DNA from 3 places in the Neorhizobium petrolearium genome. Region 3 is predicted to be linked to each of the others. Evidence: predicted binding sites of a transcription regulator. Region 3 holds the regulator's gene; each other region holds the start of a gene.
The links. The regulator LexA, encoded in region 3, represses DNA repair genes until DNA is damaged. The targets are predictions, from matches to a motif close to TGTTCNNNNTGTGTTCNG.
Positions count from the first base shown of each region.

Region 1: a site for LexA is predicted at 4,323-4,340, ahead of QEO92_RS06640 (FG-GAP repeat protein). Genes of this name have one in related genera too.
Region 2: a site for LexA is predicted at 1,957-1,974, ahead of QEO92_RS02690 (energy-coupling factor ABC transporter ATP-binding protein). Genes of this name have one in related genera too.

Region 1 is NZ_CP123000.1:1,298,344-1,305,346, reverse strand. Features, by position in the region: gene QEO92_RS06650 (L,D-transpeptidase family protein) at 1-563, shown strand, start outside; gene dnaE (DNA polymerase III subunit alpha) at 599-4,096, opposite strand; gene QEO92_RS06640 (FG-GAP repeat protein) at 4,475-5,038, shown strand; gene QEO92_RS06635 (ABC transporter ATP-binding protein) at 5,350-6,033, opposite strand; gene QEO92_RS06630 (lipoprotein-releasing ABC transporter permease subunit) at 6,047-7,003, opposite strand, start outside.
Region 2 is NZ_CP123000.1:520,986-527,988, reverse strand. Features, by position in the region: gene glgB (1,4-alpha-glucan branching protein GlgB) at 1-558, shown strand, start outside; gene QEO92_RS02695 (winged helix-turn-helix domain-containing protein) at 728-1,921, opposite strand; gene QEO92_RS02690 (energy-coupling factor ABC transporter ATP-binding protein) at 2,030-2,707, shown strand; gene QEO92_RS02685 (energy-coupling factor transporter transmembrane component T family protein) at 2,704-3,309, shown strand; gene QEO92_RS02680 (biotin transporter BioY) at 3,337-3,900, shown strand; gene QEO92_RS02675 (acyl-CoA thioesterase) at 3,901-4,299, opposite strand; gene QEO92_RS02670 (histone deacetylase family protein) at 4,448-5,380, shown strand; gene QEO92_RS02665 (exodeoxyribonuclease VII small subunit) at 5,383-5,637, shown strand; gene QEO92_RS02660 (TAXI family TRAP transporter solute-binding subunit) at 5,796-6,731, shown strand; gene QEO92_RS02655 (TRAP transporter permease) at 6,909-7,003, shown strand, end outside.
Region 3 is NZ_CP123000.1:1,687,114-1,694,116, reverse strand. Features, by position in the region: gene eno (phosphopyruvate hydratase) at 1-843, opposite strand, end outside; gene kdsA (3-deoxy-8-phosphooctulonate synthase) at 964-1,812, opposite strand; gene QEO92_RS08735 (VOC family protein) at 1,817-2,689, opposite strand; gene lexA (transcriptional repressor LexA) at 2,889-3,611, shown strand; gene QEO92_RS08725 (ComEC/Rec2 family competence protein) at 3,592-5,865, opposite strand; gene gltA (citrate synthase) at 6,377-7,003, shown strand, end outside.

The sequences.
Region 1 (7,003 bases), 390 kb from region 3:
AGAACCTTTCCCTCAAAGGGCCGCTGATGACGCCGGAATTCCTGAATGCGCTCTATGAGACTGCCGGCAAGCCGCAGCCGCCGGCCGGCCAGATCATGGTGCGGCAGAATTTCGAATCGCTGTTCGAGGCGCCGGTCGGCATCAAGGACCCGCAAATTGCTCTCGGCACGCATTTCTTCACTGTCGACAAAGTCGAGCACAGCGCCGAGACTGCCGAGTGGCTTGGGATAACTCTGCCGAACCAGCTGAGCGATGCAACGATGAAGCGGCTCGGCATCGCAGTCGCCGATGACCCCAATGCCCCGGATGCCACCGCCCGCGCGTTCGACCGCATCGAAATCCCGGCCGATATCCGCGACCGGATCGAGACGCTGATGACCGATGGCACGTCGGTGACGATCAACGACCAGGGCCTTGGACCGGAAACCGGCAAAGGCACCGATTTTGTAACCATCACGCACTCTCAACCCACGATTAGCCAAGCCAAAAATTCCGTGACCAAGCCTCGGCCCGTTCGCCAATCGCAAGCAAGAGCGCAATATCGTTCGATCGGTCTCTATTAAAGGTACGGCGCGCGATCGAAACCGCCGAGCCGGCTCTATACCAGTTCCACGTCGAGGACGCCCGGCGCCGCGCGCAATGCTGCGGCGATTTCCGGCGAGATGCGATATTTCTCTGTCAGTTCCACCTCGATCTCGCGTTTGCCATCATCCTTGATGACGACGAAAGAGACCAGTCCGTCGCCTCGGGCATTCAGATGCCGGGCTACCATCCTCAAAGGCCCTGAATCTCGAACATAGACGCGCAACGCCTTCTGCATCTGCACGGATTTCTCCTCCAGCGACTGGGCCGTCTGGATGCGAAGCCCGATGCCTTCCGGCCGCTCCTCCGCCTGCACGGTAATAAGCAGCGATTTGCCGGGTTCAAGGAGATCGCGGTATTGCGCAAGTCCTTCCGAGAACAGGACGGCCTCGAACTGGCCGGAAGAATCCGAAAACGCCACGATGCCCATCTTGTTGCCGGTGCGGGTCTTGCGCTCCTGGCGGCTCGTCACGGTGCCCGCGAGCTTTCCGAAACTTGCCCCTCCCTTCACCGAGACGGAGAATTCCGCAAAGGTCTGCACCCGCATCTTGGCAAGAATATTTGCATAAGAATCGAGAGGATGAGCAGAGAGATAGAAGCCGAGAACTTGGTACTCGCGCATCAGCTTTTCCGACGGCGTCCACGGATCGAAAGGCGGCAGAACGAGCTTTTCGGGGCCAGAGCTCGCCGACGAGCCGAAGAAATCCGACTGGCCGCTGACTTTCTCCTCCTGGGCGCGCTGCGCATAACCGATGATGCGGTCAAGCCCGCCGATCAATTCGGCACGATCGATGCCGAAGCAATCGAAGGCGCCCGCCGAGATCAGGCTTTCCATGACGCGCCGGTTGATCTGCTTCGGATCGATCCTGAGGCAGAAATCCTCGATGCTCCTGAATGGCCGGTCGCCGCGCACGGCCGTGATATGTTCCACGGCCGAGTCGCCAACACCCTTAATGGCGGCCAGCGCATAAAAGATCTTGTTCTCGCCCGTCTCGAAATGCCTGTAGGAGGTCTGGACGGACGGTGGAATGACGGCAATGCCGAGGCGCCCGGCGTCCTGCCGGAAGTCGTTGAGCTTCTCGGTGTTCGCCATATCGTAGGTCATCGACGCGGCGAGGAACTCGACCGGGTAATGCGCCTTCATATAGGCGGTCTGGTAGGAGACGATCGCGTAGGCCGCCGCGTGCGACTTGTTGAAGCCGTAGTTCGCGAACTTTGCAAGCAGTTCGAAGATGTTGTCGGCCTGCGCCTTGGAGACGCCGTTCTTCACCGCGCCGTCGACAAAGCGCTCGCGCTGCTGGTCCATCTCGGCTTTGATTTTCTTGCCCATGGCACGACGCAAAAGGTCGGCCTCGCCGAGCGAATAGCCTGAGAGCACCTGGGCGATCTGCATGACCTGTTCCTGGTAGACGATGACCCCTTGGGTCTCCTTGAGCAGATAATCGATCATCGGGTGGATCGATTCGATCTCCTCCTCGCCGTGCTTGCGGGCATTATAGGTTGGGATATTCTCCATCGGACCGGGGCGGTAGAGCGCGACCAGCGCGATGATGTCCTCGATGCAGTCCGGCCGCATGCCGATCAGCGCCTTGCGCATGCCGGCACTTTCCACCTGGAACACGCCGACCGTTTCGCCGCGGGAAAGCATCTCATAAGTCTTCTGGTCGTCCAGCGGTATCTTGGCGAGATCGATTTCGATATCGCGCTTCCTGCAAAAATCGACGGCAGTCTTCAGCACCGTCAGTGTCTTCAAACCGAGGAAGTCGAACTTCACCAGGCCCGCCTGCTCCACCCATTTCATGTTGAACTGGGTAACCGGCATGTCCGAACGCGGGTCTCGATACATCGGCACGAGCTTCGAGAGCGGCCGATCGCCGATCACTATGCCAGCGGCATGGGTCGAGGCGTGGCGGTAAAGGCCCTCGATCTTCTGGGCGATGTCGAGAAGGCGCTGGACGACGGGCTCCTTGTCCGCCTCTTCCTGCAGCTTCGGCTCTTCCTCGATCGCCTTCGACAGCGGCGTCGGGTTGGCCGGGTTGTTCGGCACGAGTTTGCAGATCTTGTCGACCTGGCCGTAGGGCATTTCCAGCACACGACCGACGTCGCGCAGCGCGGCGCGCGCCTGCAGCGAACCGAAGGTGATGATCTGCGCCACCTGCTCGCGGCCGTATTTGGCTTGCACGTAGCGGATCACCTCTTCACGGCGGTCCTGGCAGAAATCGATGTCGAAGTCGGGCATCGAGACGCGTTCCGGATTGAGGAAGCGCTCGAAAAGCAGCGAGAAGCGCAACGGGTCAACATCGGTGATCGTCAGCGCGTATGCCACCAACGAACCGGCACCCGAACCGCGGCCCGGGCCGACTGGAATATTGTGCTGCTTTGCCCATTTGATGAAGTCCGACACGATCAGGAAGTAACCCGGGAACTTCATGCGCTCGATAACGCCAAGCTCGAAGTCCAGACGCTCGCGGTAGTCCTGTTCCGTATAGCCGCTCGTCATTCCAAGCGTTGCAATGCGGTTCTCCAGCCCCTCGTTCGCCTGACGGCGCAGTTCCGCCGCCTCGGCCCGTTCGGCCTCTTCCGGATCTGCCGTCGCCCCGGTAAAGCGCGGCAGGATCGGCTTTCGCGTCTTCAGGATGAAGGAGCATCGTCGGGCGACCTCGACCGTGTTCTCCAGCGCTTCCGGCAGGTCGGCAAACAGGGCTGCCATTTCAGCCCGGCTTTTCAGATAATGATCAGGCGTCAGACGGAAGCGGTTATCATCCGAAACGATCGCATTATGGGCGACCGCCATCAGCGCGTCATGGGCGTCGTAATCCGCCTTCGACGGGAAGAAAGCCTCGTTCGTTGCGACCAGCGGCAGGTCATGGTCATAGGCAAGAGTCACCATCTTCTGCTCATGCCGCCGGTCAAATGAACCGTGGCGCTGCAGTTCGACATAAATCCGGTCGCTAAAGATTTCCCTCAGCTTCAGCAGCCGCGCCTCGGCAAGCACCGCATTCCCATCCTTCAAGGCCATGTCGACCGGCCCGCCCGAAGCTCCGGTAAGCGCGATCAACCCTTCGGTGCCGCCCTCCTCCAGCCAGGAACTGCAGATATGCACGGCGCCGTGTCCCTCGCCGCTCAGATAGGCGCGGCTGATAAGGTCGACCAGCCTTTCGTAGCCCGCAGCCGTCGCCGCAAGCACGACAATCGCCGGCAGCTTGGCAAGCTGCTGATGGCCGGCGCGTCGCTCTTCCGACTGGTCTTCCATATCGATCGAAAGCTGACAGCCAATGATCGGCTGCAGCCCTTCATCGATCGCCTTCTGGGCAAATTCCAGCGCAACGAAGAGATTGTTCGTGTCGGTGATCGCGATCGCGGGCTGATGATCCGCAACCGCCTTGGAAAGTATCTTCTTGAGCGGCAGTGCCCCTTCAAGAAGCGAATAGGCGGAGTGAACGCGAAGGTGAACGAATTGCGGGCTATCGCCCAACGATTCCGATCCCGATTTTACGTTCGCCGTATCTGCCATGTCCGCGCCTTACCCACTTCATGAATCGGGCTATTTTCCGGTGCGGCTTGCCGAGAGTCCAGTTCAGATTTCCTCGCTCAACGTCTTTCGGATGACGAGGCCTTAAGCGAGACTTCCCTCACATGGCCATGACGAGCATGGACAGGCTTGCCACGAAGGTGGCGATGGAAGCGAATGCGGCAATGTCACGAAGAATGTCAGTCATCGTCGTCTCCCGTGTTCGTTATGTTTTCAATTTGTTCTCTTTTTGTACAAAAGTCAACAGAAGAACAAAAGGAGAAATCCGGTTTCGGGATTATGGTTAAAATTGGAGAAAAGCCTTTTTCCAAGAGGTTTTGGTGGGCTAGGATTAGCACAACAGACGCAGGAACCTTCCACATGAGAAAACTTGCAATTCTTGTCGCCTATCTCCTTGCCAGCCCGGCGATGGCCGAAAAGGTGATCGATCCCAGCCGAATCGCCGCCGTCGCGACGGGAGATTTTGACCGGGATGGCGACAGCGATCTCGCCATGATCGTGCGTCCGCCACCGAAACACGGCGCGGACGGCAATGGCATCTACATCTATCTCGCCGAACCCTACGAAGGACGGATGACGCTCAAGGCAGCTGCCGCGAACAAAGTGCCCGGCTCGTTTATCTATGCGGGAGAATCGGTTGCAATCGCCGCCTTGCAGAACGGATCAATTCTGGTAACGGCGAAAAACGATACGCCCGGGCAGCGGCATTACGAGATCAGGCTCACGCTTGCCTATCGGAACTCGGATTTCCTGGTGGCGGGCTTCAGCTTTTCAGAGGACGTGCCGGACCCGATCGAATGCGACGTCAACTTGCTGACAGGCAAAGGCAAAGTGAACGGCCAGCCGATCGCCGGCACGCCAGGCGCGGTTCCGGTCGCTCAATGGGAGAACGAGATCGGGCAAGACATCTGCAAGGGGCGATAAGCCGTCTGCCAGCATATTTTCATAGGGGAAACGAGGGGAAGTCCCCCTTGGCGATCACGGTTGTTTTCAGGAGCGGTCGGGACACATCGAGTGCCCCGTATCGAAATTTACAAATGACACGTGACGTATCCCGTTCAGCCAAGTTTTTCCGCACAACTCCGGTTCCTCTGCGGCGATATGGTCTTACGTCTTTGCGCGATGCCCCACGGGGTTGTGTGCGACACACGCGCGACCGACGCAGCGCTGCCGGATCTCTGTGACCGGCACAGGGTAACGGGAATATGGCGCCAATCGCCGGCGCCTAACCGGCCTCACATCTCCACGACCTTGCCGCCCTCAATCGTCACGCGGCGGTCCATGCGGCCGGCAAGTTCGTGGTTGTGGGTGGCGATCAGTGCCGCAAGGCCTGACTGGCGTACCAGCGCCTCCAGCGCATCAAAGACATAGGATGCCGTCTTGGGGTCGAGGTTGCCGGTCGGCTCGTCTGCGAGAAGCACGCGCGGCGCGTTGGCGACCGCGCGGGCGATCGCCACGCGCTGCTGTTCGCCGCCCGACAATTCGGCCGGGCGATGCTCGGCCCGAGGGCCGATGCGCATGTAGTCGAGAAGTTGGGCTGCCCGTTCCTTCGCCTCTGCCTTCGAAAGGCCGGCGATCAGTTGCGGCATCATGATGTTCTCGATCGCCGTGAATTCCGGCAGGAGATGGTGGAACTGGTAGACGAATCCGATCTCCGAGCGGCGAATCGCGGTGCGCTCGTCGTCAGACAAATCGTTACAGGGGCGCCCGCCGATGAAGACCTCGCCGTCATCCGGATGCTCAAGCAGGCCGGCAAGATGCAGCAGCGTCGACTTTCCCGTACCGGACGGCGCGACCAGCGCCACCATTTCGCCGCGCACCAGCTCGAAATCCGCGCCCTTCAGGATCGAAAGCGTGGTGTCGCCCTGGCCGTAGTGACGCTGGACGCCCGAAAGCTGCAAGACAGTTTTGCGTGCCATAAAGGATCGGGACCTATTCGTATCGGAGGGCTTGGACAGGATCGAGCTTCGAGGCCCGCCATGCCGGGAAGATGGTGGCGAGGAAGGAAAGCCCCAACGCCATGACGACCACCGACAACGTCTCGCGGAAGCTCATCTCCGCCGGCAACTGGCTGAGGAAATAGAGTTCCGGATCGAAGAGGACTGTGCCGGAAACCCAGGAGAAGAACTGCCGGATCGATTCGATGTTGAGGCAGACGATGACGCCGAGCACGACGCCGGCGAGCGTTCCGACGATGCCGATCGCGGCCCCGGTCATGAAGAAGATGCGCATGATTGCGCCGGCGCCGGCTCCCATGGTGCGCAGGATCGCAATATCGCTGCCCTTGTCCTTCACCAGCATGATGAGGCCGGAAATGATGTTGAGTGCGGCCACCAGCACGATCAGCGTCAGGATCATGAACATGACGTTGCGTTCCACCTGGAGCGCGGAAAAGAAGGTCTGGTTGCGCTGCCGCCAGTCGGAGATGAATATCTGCCGGCCGGCCGCGGCCTCCACCAATGGCCGGATACCGTCGACATTGTCGGGATTGTCGACGAAAAGCTCAATCGACTGCACGAGGCCATCGGCATTGAAATAGAGCTGCGACTCTTCAAGCGGCATGTAGATGATCGTCGCGTCATATTCCGACATGCCGATCTCGAAAATGCCGGAGATCGGATAGGATTTCACCCGTGGATTGACGCCCATGGGTGTCACGTCCCCTTCCGGCGAAATCAACGTGATCTGGTCGCCGGCATTCAAGCCGAGCTGGGCCGCAAGCCGCGAGCCGACCAGGACGCCCTGCCCTGAAGCGAAACCGACCAGATCGCCGGACTTGACGTTGCCGGCGACCTCGGTGAGCTTTTCGAGATCTTCCGGACGAACGCCGCGCACAAGCGCGCCTGAACCTGCACCACCGCGGCCGGAAGCCAGCGTCTGGCCTTCCAC
Region 2 (7,003 bases), 1.2 Mb from region 3:
GGCGACCATTGGCAGAAACTCGCCAACCTGCGCGCCTATTACGGCTTCATGTGGGGTCATCCCGGCAAGAAACTGCTCTTCATGGGCGGCGAGATCGCTCAGGAGACGGAATGGAGCCATGACGCCTCCGTCCACTGGGACCTGCTCGACCGGCCGGATCATGCGGGCCTCCAACGGCTGGTCGGCGACCTGAACAGGCTTTACACGCAGGAGCCTGCCCTGCAGTTCGGTGACCTGCATCATGAAGGCTTCGAATGGGCCGTGGCCGACGACGCGGAAAATTCCGTCTACGCCATGTTGCGAAGCGCGGAGGACCGTTCCGCATACATCCTGATCGCATCCAACTTCACGCCGTTGCCGCGGCATGGCTACCGGATCGGGGTTCCTGTGGAGGGGCGCTGGGACGTGGTTCTGAACACTGACGCTGCAATCTACGGCGGCTCCAATTTCGGCCAGGTGGAAGCCTGGACGGAGCGCCAGCCGGCGCATGGCAAGGCCTTTTCCGTATCGCTCGTCCTGCCGCCGCTTGCGACGGTGTTTTTAAGGCAGAAACAGTAGCCGCTCCGGCGTTGCCCCTCATCCGCCTGCCGGCACCTTCTCCCCGTTCTGGCGGGGAGAAGGGATATGCCGTGCCGCTTTCGCCTCAGCGTGACGTAGGCACGTCCCCTCTCCCGCTTGCGGGGAGAGGGTTAGGGTGAGGGGCCAAATAAACCGCATCGACTGGCCTCTATTCCCCCCGCCAGCCGTCCTGATAGGTCACCTTGTCGACGCCGGCGAAACGCGCGATGCGCAGCAATTCAGCTTCCAGCTTTTCCAGTCGTCCGGAGGACGGACGCACACCCTTTTCCAGCCACAACCGCCTGACGTCCAGCGCACCCGTCTTGCGATCGGCCTTCATATCTATGCGCCCGATCATCCGGTTGCCTTCAAGCAGCGGGAAGACGTAATAGCCGTACTGCCGCTTCGGCTCCGGCACGAAAACCTCAATGCGGTAGAAGAAGTTGAAGAGCCGCTGGGCGCGGTCACGATCGCGCAAGAGCGGATCGAAGGGGCTGAGTACCCGCACGCGCGCCGGCGGCTCCGGAATATCGCCGAGGTTGTCGGGGAATCCGGTGAAAGCGAAGGAGGGTCGCGGTTTTCCGCCGTTGGCTGAGGCGATCAGCACCTCCGTCAGTTCGTCACGATGGCTTTTCACCCAGTCCTTGGCCTCGTCCGGCGTCACCAGATCCCAGAAGGCGGCGATCTCGCCGGATGTGGCAAATCCCAGCCTCTTCAGCGCGCTGCGGCAGGCCCAGTCGATGAATTCCTCATGGCTTACGTTCGGCTCATGGTGGTGCGGCGGGATAACCCGTTCCATCAGATCATAGATCTTCTGGAAGTTGGCGCGGCCGGCGATCGCGAGCTTGCCGGTATGCCAGTAATATTCGAGCGCCGTCTTGTTCGGATGCCAGTTCCACCAGCCGCCGGACTTGTGGTCCTCCACCTTCATGTCGCGCGACATGATCGAACCGTTTGCGACGATATGCTGAAACGTTTCTTCGAAGGCTGCGTCGAAACCTTCGCCATGCCATTTTTTCCAGCGCTCGGCGATGATCGGTTCGCGACGGCGGAAGCGATGTTTCCAGTAACGGAAAAGACGCGCCGGAATGATCGACGCGTCGTGTGTCCAGTGCTCGAAAAGGTCACGATCCTTTTCCAGAAGGGCGGTCAGATGCTCCCGCTTGTAGGTCTGGTTGCGCGAGAACAGGATCATGTGATGGGCGCGCTCGACGGTCGCGATACTGTCCACCTGGACGAAGCCCAGATCGTCGATGAGCTGCAGGAGACCTGGCTTGGTGAGCGCGCGGCCGGGCGGCTCGGAAAGCCGCTGCCGTTCGAGGAAGATGTGTCTAGCCTGATCATTCGGAATGAGAATCGCCATAAAGGTAGACTAGGATGCCGCCGCCTGATATTCAATGTTCATGTTTGGTTCCGAATTCCCCTTGCCCATCATCCGGTTTATAGACCGCTGAAAAAGCGAGGATGAGGCTTGGATATCCGGTTCGAACAGGCAGAAGCGCGCTTCGAGGAACGTATCGTGCTCCATCCGCTGACGCTTTCGCTAACCGAGCGGCGCATCGGCGTGATCGGACTCAACGGTTCCGGCAAGACGACGTTCGCGCGCATGATCAACGGTCTGGTAGCACCATCCGCAGGACGCGTGGTCGTCAACGGGTTCGATACAGTGAAGGACGGCGAGAAGGTGCGGGCCGACGTCGGCTTCATCTTTCAGAACCCGCAGAACCAGATCATCCTGCCGATCCTGAAGGAGGATATCGCGCTCGGGCTCAAACCGCGGAAACTGCCGAAGCAGGCGATAGAGGCTGCCGTCAACGGCATTCTCGCCCGTTTCGGCATCGGCCATCTCGCCGGACGCCGGGCGCACGAGCTTTCCGGCGGCGAATTGCAGCTCGCAGCCCTTGCCTCCGTGCTCGTCACCGAGCCCGGTATCCTCATCATGGACGAACCGACCAATCAGCTCGATTTGAAGAACCGCGATCTCGTGGAACGCACGATCCGCGGCCTCGACGAGAATATCATCGTCATCAGCCATGATCTTTCGCTGATCGCCGATTTCGACCGGGTTCTGCTGTTCCATGAGGGCCGGCTCGCTGCTGATGGACTTCCTGGGGGAATTGTTGCCCGATACCGGGAAATCGCCGCATGAAGACGCTCTATGTCGAAGGCGACACGTTCCTGCACCGGCTTTCGCCGCGGGCAAAGCTCCTCGGGCTTGCGGCGATCAGTTTCCTGCTGTTCCTGATCGATGCGCCCGCTTTTCTTGCTGTTGCCGCTATCCTCGGCGCAGGTGCCTACGCCTCGCTCAGGCTCGGATGGCGGCAATCCTGGCTTCGTTTGCGGGTGATCATGCTGACGATCGTGGTCGTTGCGGTTTTTACCCTCTTTCTCAACAGCTCCGGGCAAGCGCTTGTTGTCCTCCTGCGGCTGACTGGGCTGGCGCTTTTTGCCGCAGCCGTCACAGCGACGACGAACATCGGAGATTTCATCGATGAGATCACGCTGGCCGCCCGCCCACTGGAACGGATCGGTCTTGTTCGGGCGGCCGATATCGGCCTTTCGATCGGCCTTGTGATCCGTTTCGTGCCGGAAATCCTGAACCGCTACCAGGCCATCCGTGATGCACACTACGCCCGTGGGTTGAGGCCGGGGCCATTGACGCTCGTGGTGCCCTTGATCATCCTGACGCTCAGAAACGCCGACGAGATCGCCGCCGCCATCGACGCCCGCGGCATCCGGGCACGAAAATGACATCGTCACGAAGTTGAGGTGAAAACCATGAGCACTCGCGATCTTGTTCTGGCTGCGCTGTTCGCCGCCATCATCGTCGCCCTTGGACTAGTTCCGCCGATCATGCTCGGCTTCATTGCGGTGCCGATCACCGCGCAGTCGCTGGGTGTCATGCTGGCGGGTGTCGTGCTGGGCGCCAAAAGGGGCGGTTTCGCGGTCCTTCTCGTCCTGCTTCTCGTCGCAATCGGCCTGCCGGTGCTTTCCGGCGGGCGTGGCGGCCTTGCCACTTTCGCCTCACCCACCGCCGGTTATCTCGTCGGCTGGTTCTTCGCAGCCATCGTCACCGGTTATCTTTCCGAGCGCTTTGTTGACCGCTCGCAGAGCGGCATCGTGCAGATCGCCGGCTTTTTCCTCGCCGCTCTGCTTGGCGGCGTGGTGGTCGATCATGCGTTGGGCATTCTCTATCTCGCCTACGGCATGGGCACCGGGCTTTCGACCGCCTTCATGGGCGATCTCGCCTTCATTCCGGGCGACGTCCTTAAAGCGCTGATCGCGGCTTTTGCCGGCCGGGCAGTCATGGTCGGCTATCCGCTGCTGCCGCAACGGGTCTGATCAGTCCAGGAACTGATAGAACCAATCCCGCAACTCTTCGGGAAGAGCGACCGGCTCTCTGCTTTGCGGATCATGAGCCGTCAACACGACCTCCGCTTCCGCCACGGCCTGATCTTCCCGCACCATATGCACCAGAAAACCTGCGGACTTTCCGCCGATCTTGCTGACGCCGACATGGGTATGCACAAGATCGCCAAGCTTCAGCGGCGAGTGGAAGGTGCAGGTGATCTTGCTCACCGTGAAGATCGGATCGTCCTTGCGGAGTTTGCGGCGGCGCCAGAACTCCGTGACGGCCTCCTCTGCCCGCACGACATAGGCCGACCGGAACATTTCCCCATGCATGTCCACATCGCGGAAGGGCACGCGGAATTCCTGCGATTTGACCGTATCCTTGACCACTACACCCTCTAAGTTGAGAACTTAGCCATGTAAGACCATTCCTTCAATCTAAACAAGCACCGGAACGAAGGCAGGCGGCTTGAAAAAAAGCGGCATCTGCGCCATGTCCAGATCGTCCGCCCCGGATTGCACCTCAAGAGGCCGCCCCATGACCACGCGCCTTTACGAACACCAGATCTTCCTCGAACATCGCACTCCGGAAGGCCATCCCGAGCGTGCCGACCGGCTGCGATCCCTGGCGATCGCGCTTCAGCATCCGAATTTCGACAGGCTTGACCACAGGGAGGCCCCGCAGGCCAACGAGGACGCGGTTCTGCTCGCCCATCCGGAAGAACACCTTCGCGCCGTCATGCGGGAAATCCCCGAAGAAGACATCATTCGCCAGATCGAGGCGGACACCTATGTCAGTCCGAAAAGCCTGCAGGCCGCGCTGACCGCCATCGGCGGGGCGATGGCCGCCGTCGACGACGTCATGTCGGACAAGGTGGACAATGCCTTCGTCGCGGCGCGTCCGCCCGGCCATCACGCCGAAAAAGACAAGGCGATGGGCTTCTGCCTGTTCAACAATGCCGCCATCGCCGCCCGCCATGCACAGCGGACGCACGGGGTCGAGCGGGTCGCAATCGTCGACTGGGACGTGCATCACGGCAACGGTACGCAGGACATCTTCTGGAACGATCCCTCCGTGCTGTTCTGCTCCACGCATCAGATGCCGCTTTACCCCGGCACCGGCGCCGTGGACGAAACCGGCGAGAAGAATAATGTGGTCAATGCGCCGCTCTCACCCAACAACGGCAGCGAGCATTTTCGTGACGCCTTCAAGAGCCGCGTGCTTCCGGCGCTCGAGAACTTCCGGCCGGACTTCATCATCATCTCGGCCGGCTTCGATGCCCATCACCGTGACCCGCTGGCGCAGATCAACCTTGTCGGCGATGATTTCGACTGGGCAACCGGACGCGTCATGGAGATTGCGGGCAAATATGCCAACAACCGGGTCGTCAGCCTGCTCGAGGGCGGATATGATCTTGAAGGTCTGGCCGAATCGGCCGGCATGCACATTATGAGACTGATGAGAGGATAGGAATGACCGAGAACAACGAACCCATCGATGTGAGCGGCTATTCCTTCGAAAAGGCCGTCGCCGAACTGGAAAGCATCGTCGCACGGCTGGAACGCGGCGACGTGGCGCTCGACGAATCCATCGCCATCTACGAGCGCGGCGAAGCGCTGAAGAAGCATTGCGAGGCCCTTTTGACCGCCGCCGAGAACCGCATCGAGAAAATCCGCCTCGACCGCGCCGGCAAGCCGCAGGGCGTCGAGCCGCTCGACGGCGAGTAGTCTCGATTTACCACGAAAGTCGTACGACCCCCGCCATGGTCAGGTCACAAAGCGATTGACGCACCGTGACCGCCTCCCCATGATAGCTGCCATTCGAATGGTTGCCTTGGGAGGAACAAATCGTGATGTTTGGCGTGAAATCCAGCAAAATCAATCTCATGTTCGCCGCGACACTGGCCGTTTCGACGGCCTTTTCGGCGGCCGGCGCGAAAGCTGCAGAATTCATCAACGTGCTGACCGGCGGAACGTCCGGTGTTTACTATCCGCTCGGCGTGGCGCTTTCGGAGATCTATGGCCAGGGTATCAAGGACGCCCGCACGCAGGTGCAGGCCACCAAGGCATCTGTCGAGAACCTCAACCTCTTGCAGGCAGGCCGTGGCGAAATCGCCTTCTCGCTCGGCGATTCCGTCCAGGCGGCATGGGAGGGTAATACCGAGGCCGGTTTCCCCGGCAAGCTGGACAAGCTGCGCGGCATCGCCGCCATCTATCCCAACTATATCCAGGTGGTAGCGAGCGCCGATTCCGGCGTGAAGACGCTTGCCGACCTCAAAGGCAAGAGCCTCTCCGTGGGCGCTCCGAAATCCGGCACCGAGCTCAATGCACGCGCCATTTTCGAGGCCGCCGGCATGTCCTACAAGGACCTCGGCAAGACCGAATATCTGCCGTTCGCCGAATCCGTGGAACTCATCAAGAACCGCCAGTTGGATGCGACGCTTCAATCCGCCGGCCTCGGCGTGGCCTCGATCCGCGACCTCGCCACATCACTGAAAATCAATGTCGTGGCCATCCCGAAGGCGGAAGTCGAGAAGATCGGCGCTCCCTATATTCCGGCCGTCATTCCCGCCGGCACCTATGAGGGCCAGACCGCCGAGGTGGAAACTGCGGCCGTCGGCAACTTCCTCATCACCCATTCGGGCGTATCGGACGAAACCGCCTACCAGTTGACGAAGCTGCTCTTTGAAAACCTGCCGAAGCTGACCGCCGCGCATGCCGCCGCCAAGGCGATCGACCCGAAGAAGGCTCTCGACGGCATGCCTGTGCCGCTGCATCCCGGCGCCGAGCGCTATTACAAGGAAATCGGCCTCATGAAGTGATTTCGGCTTGAGGGGCCATAGCCCTTCATCCGGTCGTCACCACCTTCTCCCCGCCTGCGGGGAGAAGGACTTATGCCGCAACGCATCCACCTCTCCTCGATGGCCCTGGGCACGTCCCCTCCCCCCGCGAGGAGGGAGAGGGTGAGGGTGAGGGGCAACGGAAATTCCGGAGTAACGATGTCCGAATCCACAATACCGCAGCACCAGAACGGGCCGCATTCGGCTGAAGAAGCGATCGAGGGCTTGCCGGCCGGTTTCGGCGAAGGGATCAC
Region 3 (7,003 bases):
AATGATCGGATACTTGCCGACGAGTTCAGCGAGGTAATCGGCCATGGCGCCGGATTCCAGCGTGCGGCCTTCGCCTTCCATCACGTATTTGCCGTCCTTGAAGAACTCCGTCGAGGCGCAGTCGAGCGCCAGGCAGACGTCGTCGCCCGGCTTGTAGCCGGCCTTCTCGACCGACTTGATGATGAAATCGAGGGCTTCCGGCGCGCTCTTCAGGCCCGGCGCGAAACCGCCCTCGTCGCCGACATTAGTGTTATGCCCCTGGGCGGCGAGTTCCCTCTTGAGGACGTGGAAGATTTCCGAACCCATGCGCACCGCGTCACGCAGCGTATCGGCGCCAACCGGCATGATCATGAATTCCTGGAAGTCGATCGGGTTGTCGGCATGGGCGCCGCCGTTGATGATGTTCATCATCGGAACGGGGAGGACATGCGCGTTCGGACCGCCCACGTAGCGGTAGAGCGGCAGGCCGGCGGATTCGGCGGCGGCCTTGGCGACGGCGAGCGACACACCGAGGATGGCATTGGCGCCGAGGCGCGACTTGTTCGGCGTGCCGTCGAGCGCGATCATCGTCTTGTCGATGTGGATCTGGCTTTCGGCATCGAAACCGCCGATCGCATCGAAGATCTCGGTGTTGACCGCTTCGACAGCCTTTTCGACGCCCTTGCCGCCGTAACGCTTGCCGCTGTCACGCAGTTCGACCGCCTCGTGCGCGCCGGTCGACGCGCCGGACGGAACAGCTGCACGGCCAAAAGAACCGTCTTCCAGATAGACATCCACTTCAACCGTCGGATTACCGCGGCTGTCGAGGATTTCACGGGCGATGATATCGGTGATGGCGGTCAAAAGACTCTCCCTGGGCTTGGACGTCGGATCTATATGGTTCGGGGTCACTGAACATGTCCCATAGTCAGTGACACGAAAATTACAATGGAGCCGCTTTTCGCGCTTTTTCAGGCGGGCGCTTCAGGCAGCCTTTGCGACCGCATCGAGAGCGATCAGCCTTTCGAGCAGCCGCGGCATGTCCTTGAGGTGTACCATGCTGGGGCCATCCGAAGGCGCATTGTCCGGGTCCTGATGGGTCTCGATGAAGACGCCCCCGACGCCAACCGCGACGGCCGCCCGCGCCAGCGTCTCGACGAATTCCCGCTGGCCGCCGGAAGAGCCGCCCTGCCCCCCCGGCTGCATCACCGAGTGGGTGGCGTCGAAGATCACCGGCGCGCCCATCGCCGCCATGATCGGCAGCGAGCGCATGTCGGAGATGAGCTGATTGTAACCGAAGGAAACGCCGCGTTCGCAGAGCAGCACATTCGGATTGCCGCTCTGGGTGAACTTGGCCAACACGTTCTTCATGTCCCAGGGCGCCAGGAACTGGCCCTTCTTGACATTGATGACGCGGCCGGTCTTCGCCGCAGCGACAAGCAAGTCCGTCTGGCGGCAAAGGAAGGCCGGGATCTGCAGCACGTCCACGGTCTGGGCGACGATGGCGCACTGCTCTTCCGTGTGAATGTCGGTGAGAACCGGGAAGCCGAATTCTTTCTTCAGATCGGTGAAGATTTCCATGGCGCTTTCGAGCCCGATGCCGCGCCTGCCGGAAATCGACGTACGGTTCGCCTTGTCGAAGGATGATTTGTAGACAAGCCCGATGCCGAGCTTGTCGCAAAGCTCCCTCAGCGCACCCGCCATCATGAAGGCGTGGTCGCGGCTTTCCATCTGGCACGGGCCGGCGATCAGCGACAGGCGGGCATCCTGTGCGAACACGACCTTGCCGTGCCCTTCACCGACGGAGACGCGCGGATTGGCGGAGACTTCCATGAGACTATTCCTCGAAACCGAACAACACACCCTGGCCGGGCGCCGCCTGGACCAGCACACGGCCTTCCCGGCGGACGAATGCGACGTCATTAGCAGCAAGGATGATCTCTGTCACGGCAAGATCGGCAGTCTTGAAGATGATCGCCCGGCCGCGCAGACCTTCGGCATTCGGCAACGGTGCAAGGGCGAATTCCGATTCGAGATCTTGATCCTGCATGACGCGGATGCGTGTGTTCGAAGCGACAAGCTCCACGGCCGCAGCTTCGATCCCGGCTTTCGCAAGCAGCACCTCTTCGAGCAGAGGCGCAAAATCGCCGGGCGATGCGGCCGAAAGAACGATCTCGCTCAAGCCGGTCACCGTATTGGAATGGCGTTCCAGTTCGCCTCGATCGGCCGGCAGGGGATTGATCCGCTGTGCGGAGAACAAGAAGAAGTCCGGCGCACGCTCGTCTCCCGCAAAGGCCAGCCGGAAGCTTGCCTCAGTCTCGGAACCATCCGGCATCTTCACGCCGCGGGAGAATTCCAGGATATCGCCCGCGGAAATCCCGCGCAGCCTGAAACGCGCGTGATCGGCTGCCGCATCGCCCGTGGCAACCGCGAGGGCCGAAAAGCCCTGCCTGTTACGCGCCTTGCGGAAGGCGAGATCCCGGGCGGTGAAGACATTGCCGCGCTTGGCCGCGGCTGCCGCCTGACGCCGGTTGGCGATCGCCAGCGGCTCCAGATAGGCCCCATCCGAGAAAAACACGCAGGCATTGGCCGTGCCGAAAGGATGAAAGGCCTCCGGCGCAACTGTAAATCCGAGTTCTGCCAGTCGTGAACGCGCGACGGCAAGGTCCGCCACCGGCAGAACGAGATGATCGATTAGTCTAGCATTCACGCGAGAGCCCCCAGAATCCGGAATCGCAGCACTACATTGGCAGCGGATCGGCTTCGAGCAAGTGGTGTCGGAAGAGATATGTTGCAGACATCCATGAAGAAAAATCATCATACTTCACGAAAATTTAGGGACTTGCGGAACACATATGGAACATATAGTGTATGTTCTTGATTTGTTTCCGACTCTCAAGGTGCCAAATATGCTCACGCGCAAACAGCAGGAATTGCTTCTGTTCATTCACGAACGCATGAAGGAATCCGGCGTGCCGCCCTCCTTCGACGAAATGAAGGACGCGCTCGACCTCGCGTCGAAGTCCGGCATCCACCGGCTGATCACCGCACTGGAGGAGCGCGGCTTCATCCGCCGCCTGCCGAACCGGGCACGTGCCCTTGAAGTCATCAAGCTGCCGGAAGCCTATCAGTCGAGCCTGCAGCCACGCCGCGGCTTCTCGCCGAGTGTTATCGAGGGCAGCCTCGGCAAGCCGCAGCCGGTCGCTGCCGCTCCGGCCAAGCCCGCAGCCAACGACGATCTCTCCAACGCCACCACGGTTCCCGTCATGGGCCGCATCGCCGCCGGCGTGCCCATCTCGGCGATCCAGAACAACACGCATGATATCGCAGTGCCCGCCGAGATGCTTGGTTCCGGCGAACATTACGCGCTGGAGGTCAAGGGTGATTCGATGATCGAGGCCGGCATCCTGGACGGCGACACGGTGATCATCCGCAACAGCAACACCGCCAATCCGGGAGACATCATCGTGGCGCTGGTGGACGAGGAGGAAGCGACGCTGAAGCGCTTCCGCCGCCGTGGCGCCTCGATCGCGCTGGAAGCCGCGAACCCGGCCTACGAAACACGGATATTCCCGCCCGACCGGGTAAAGGTTCAGGGCAAGCTGGTCGGCCTCATCCGCCGCTACCATTGATCAATTGCCGGAGCGGTTCCGGGAGCGCCGAGGCGAACGTCTTGTTCCGCCAGTCATAGTGGCGATGCCTGCTCCAGGGGCGGTCATGGCCGGCCATGGCGGGGCGAATAGTCCATTGCCGGATGTCGGCTGCGCCGTGCAGGGAAATTTCGAGCGCACCAGTCTTTCGCAAAGCATTGCCGTTGATCATCAATGCGCCGGAGCGGCAATGATCGAAACGGGCGCGCGGGGCGATGATGATATGGGCAGCATCGCAGGCCGCACCGGCATAACGGCTGTCTTCGACGGAGGCTATCATGGTGCCTCCGGAAGTTTTCACCCCGCAAAAGACACGCGGCTCGCAAACGAAATGACCGGCAGGCACCTGCCTGATGCGGGACCGCACTGCTTCGATTTCGGCCTGCGTCAGCTCGCGGCGCTCCTCAGATTTCCCATCGGGCGGTTTGTCTCCTGCTGATGACACGTCCGGTTTTATAGGATCGCCCAGGAGAAGTGCCCGTTTCCACTGGCCGTAGATGAAATCGGGCGGACGGGTGCGGTTGGTGGCAATGCCTTCCCTGCCTATCAGGGCAATCATCGTTCCGTCCTCGGAAACGAGAATATCCGGCAGGGGCTTCGATCGTTCGTGCCAGGAGAACAGCAATGCGGCGGCAACGAGCGGAATGCCGACCAGCCGAAGCCTGCTTCTCAAAAGTGTCAGCAGAAGAAAACCGGCCGTGGAGACAGGCAGGAACCAGGGATGCTGACGGCCGATACCGGCGTCGCCGCCCCAGGCCGCGACATGTCTTGCTATGGAGATCACCGCTTCCAGGCCGAGACCCATGAGCTTCAGGAAAGGCGCATCGAGCCCGAACGGTACGAGCAGCATGCCGACAAGTCCGGCCGGCATGACCACGAAAGAAATGATCGGCATGGCGGCGAGGTTTGCCGCCAGACCGCCGTAGGTCGCAATCCGATGGAAATGCTCGACCGAAAAGATCGCCGTCGACGTGCTGCCGATCAGGGTCGTGGCAAGAATGCCCGCAATGAATTTCCAGGAAGCCAGTACCGGCGTCACCACAGGGTGACGAATTTGCAGCGGTTCCGGATCGTGCTTTTTCGATCGATTTTTCCAGAGCGCATAACCGGCGACCAGCGCTGCGGTAGCCGCAAAGGACATCTGGAAGCTGGGCCCCAGGATTTCCGAGGGCGAAACGGCGATAATGATCAGGGCCGAAAGCGCCACGTTGCGCAAGCTGATCGACGGTCGGTCGAAGAAGACTGCGACAAGCATGACCGCCATCATGATATACGCCCGCTCGGCCGAAACACCGAAGCCGGAAATCAGGTAATAGGCGGTCGCCATCACGAGCGCGCCGGCGGCAGCGATCTTCTTCACCGGATAGGCCTGGGCAAACCCGGGAAAAAACGAAAGGACAGTGCGGACGCCGACGAAGAAGATGCCGGCGGCAAGCGCCATGTTCAGCCCGGAGATCGCGACGATATGGGCAAGTCCGGAAAGCCGGAGCGCCTCGGTGGTCTCCTTGGAAATAGCCCGGCGTTCGTCGGTCACGATCGCGGCTGCGAAGGCGCCCGCATCGCCCGGCACCGTTTCGCGAATATGGCTTGCAATGGCGCTGCGCAGATCAAAAAGCCCGCTTTCGAATTCTGCAATCCAGGCTCGCGGCAACGCCGGGCCTGCCTCCTTATTCGGCACTCCATAGAAAAAGCCGACGGCGCCGATACCATCGAAATAAGAAGAGAAGGCGAAATCGTTAAGCCCCGGCAGCGCAGGCCCCGAAGGCGGCGATATGCGTACCCGGCTGCTGATCGTCTCGCCGGTTCCCGCAGATTCGTGCCGCGCCCTGGCAAGCAGCGACACCCGCTCCGGCGGGCGTCGGATCTCGGGATTGGCCGTCCGTCCGACGCGGACTAAATAGCGCCAGCGTCCATTCGCATCGATTTCCCGCCGCTCGACCACGCCGGTCAGTTCGGTCGTCACCGGCGAATCGAGAACGACTGTACTTTGCCTCCATGTTTCCAGCTCCGCGAGCATCATGCCGCCGAGAAAGAGTGCGGCGGCGACCGGGATGATACGTGGCATGCCGAATTGGTGACGCGTTATGGCGGCAATTACGGTGCATGCGAGAAAAGCCACAAAAAACGGCAGAAAAGCCGGATCTTGCGGCAAGGAGAACCAGCATGCGGCCCCTGCACCGACGACAACGGGAACGAAGAGGAAGCCATGCCCATGCGCCTCCTCTTCCAAGATCATGGACGGCGCATTGCGCCACAGGCGCTTCAAACCCACGGATATACGATGCGGAAGCGCCCTCCCCGGATGCGCCACCGACCTTCGTTCGAACGCTGGAGAAAGCTCAGAAAGATGCCCCTGGTCCACCGATCGGGATGCGTCTTCGCCGAACGCGAAATCCATCGGCCTGGTTGCCGGCCGCCCCGTCTTGATCAGCTTCGGAAACGCAGTGTCTTCCGACATGAAACGCTAAGCCCGCCCCGTCGCCAAATCATGCGACGATGCAACCTGCGCGTTTCCCGCCCTCCCGTCAACTGCCCGGGAAACTTCAGCAATCCCAGAGACCTGAACCGGGTTGCAACAACAAGTTGGAAGCCCAAGCAAAAGCGGTTGCCTAATATTCTTTCGCGCTGCACAAAATGCTACCAACGACTGCTTGGCATCAGCTTTCGGATCATATAGCAAAGCATCGGACGCTTAATTCTTGTGACGCTTTTTGGGCGCCACGCCGCCAAAAGGTTGGAGGATCAGCATGACGGATAAAAGCGCAAACGTGGTAGTCGGCGACAGACAAGTCGATCTGCCGATCAAGTCGGGCTCCATCGGTCCGGACGTAATCGACATCGGTTCCCTCTACAAGCAGACCGGTACCTTCACCTACGATCCGGGCTTCACTTCGACAGCATCTTGCGAATCCAAGATCACCTATATCGATGGCGACGAAGGCATCCTGCTGCATCGCGGCTATCCGATCGAGCAGCTCGCCGAGCACGGCGATTTCCTGGAAACCTGCTACCTGCTTCTCTACGGCGAACTGCCCACCGCCGCCCAGAAGAAGGACTTCGACTATCGCGTCACGCATCACACGATGGTGCACGAGCAGATGAGCCGCTTCTTCACCGGCTTCCGCCGCGACGCTCATCCGATGGCCGTCATGTGTGGCTGCGTCGGCGCACTTTCCGCCTTCTACCACGACTCGACCGACATCACCGATCCGCATCAGCGCATGGTCGCTTCGCTGCGCATGATCGCCAAGATGCCGACCCTTGCCGCGATGGCCTACAAATACCACATCGGCCAGCCCTTCGTTTATCCGCAGAACAACCTGGACTATGCGTCGAACTTCCTGCGCATGTGCTTTGCCGTTCCGTGCGAAGAA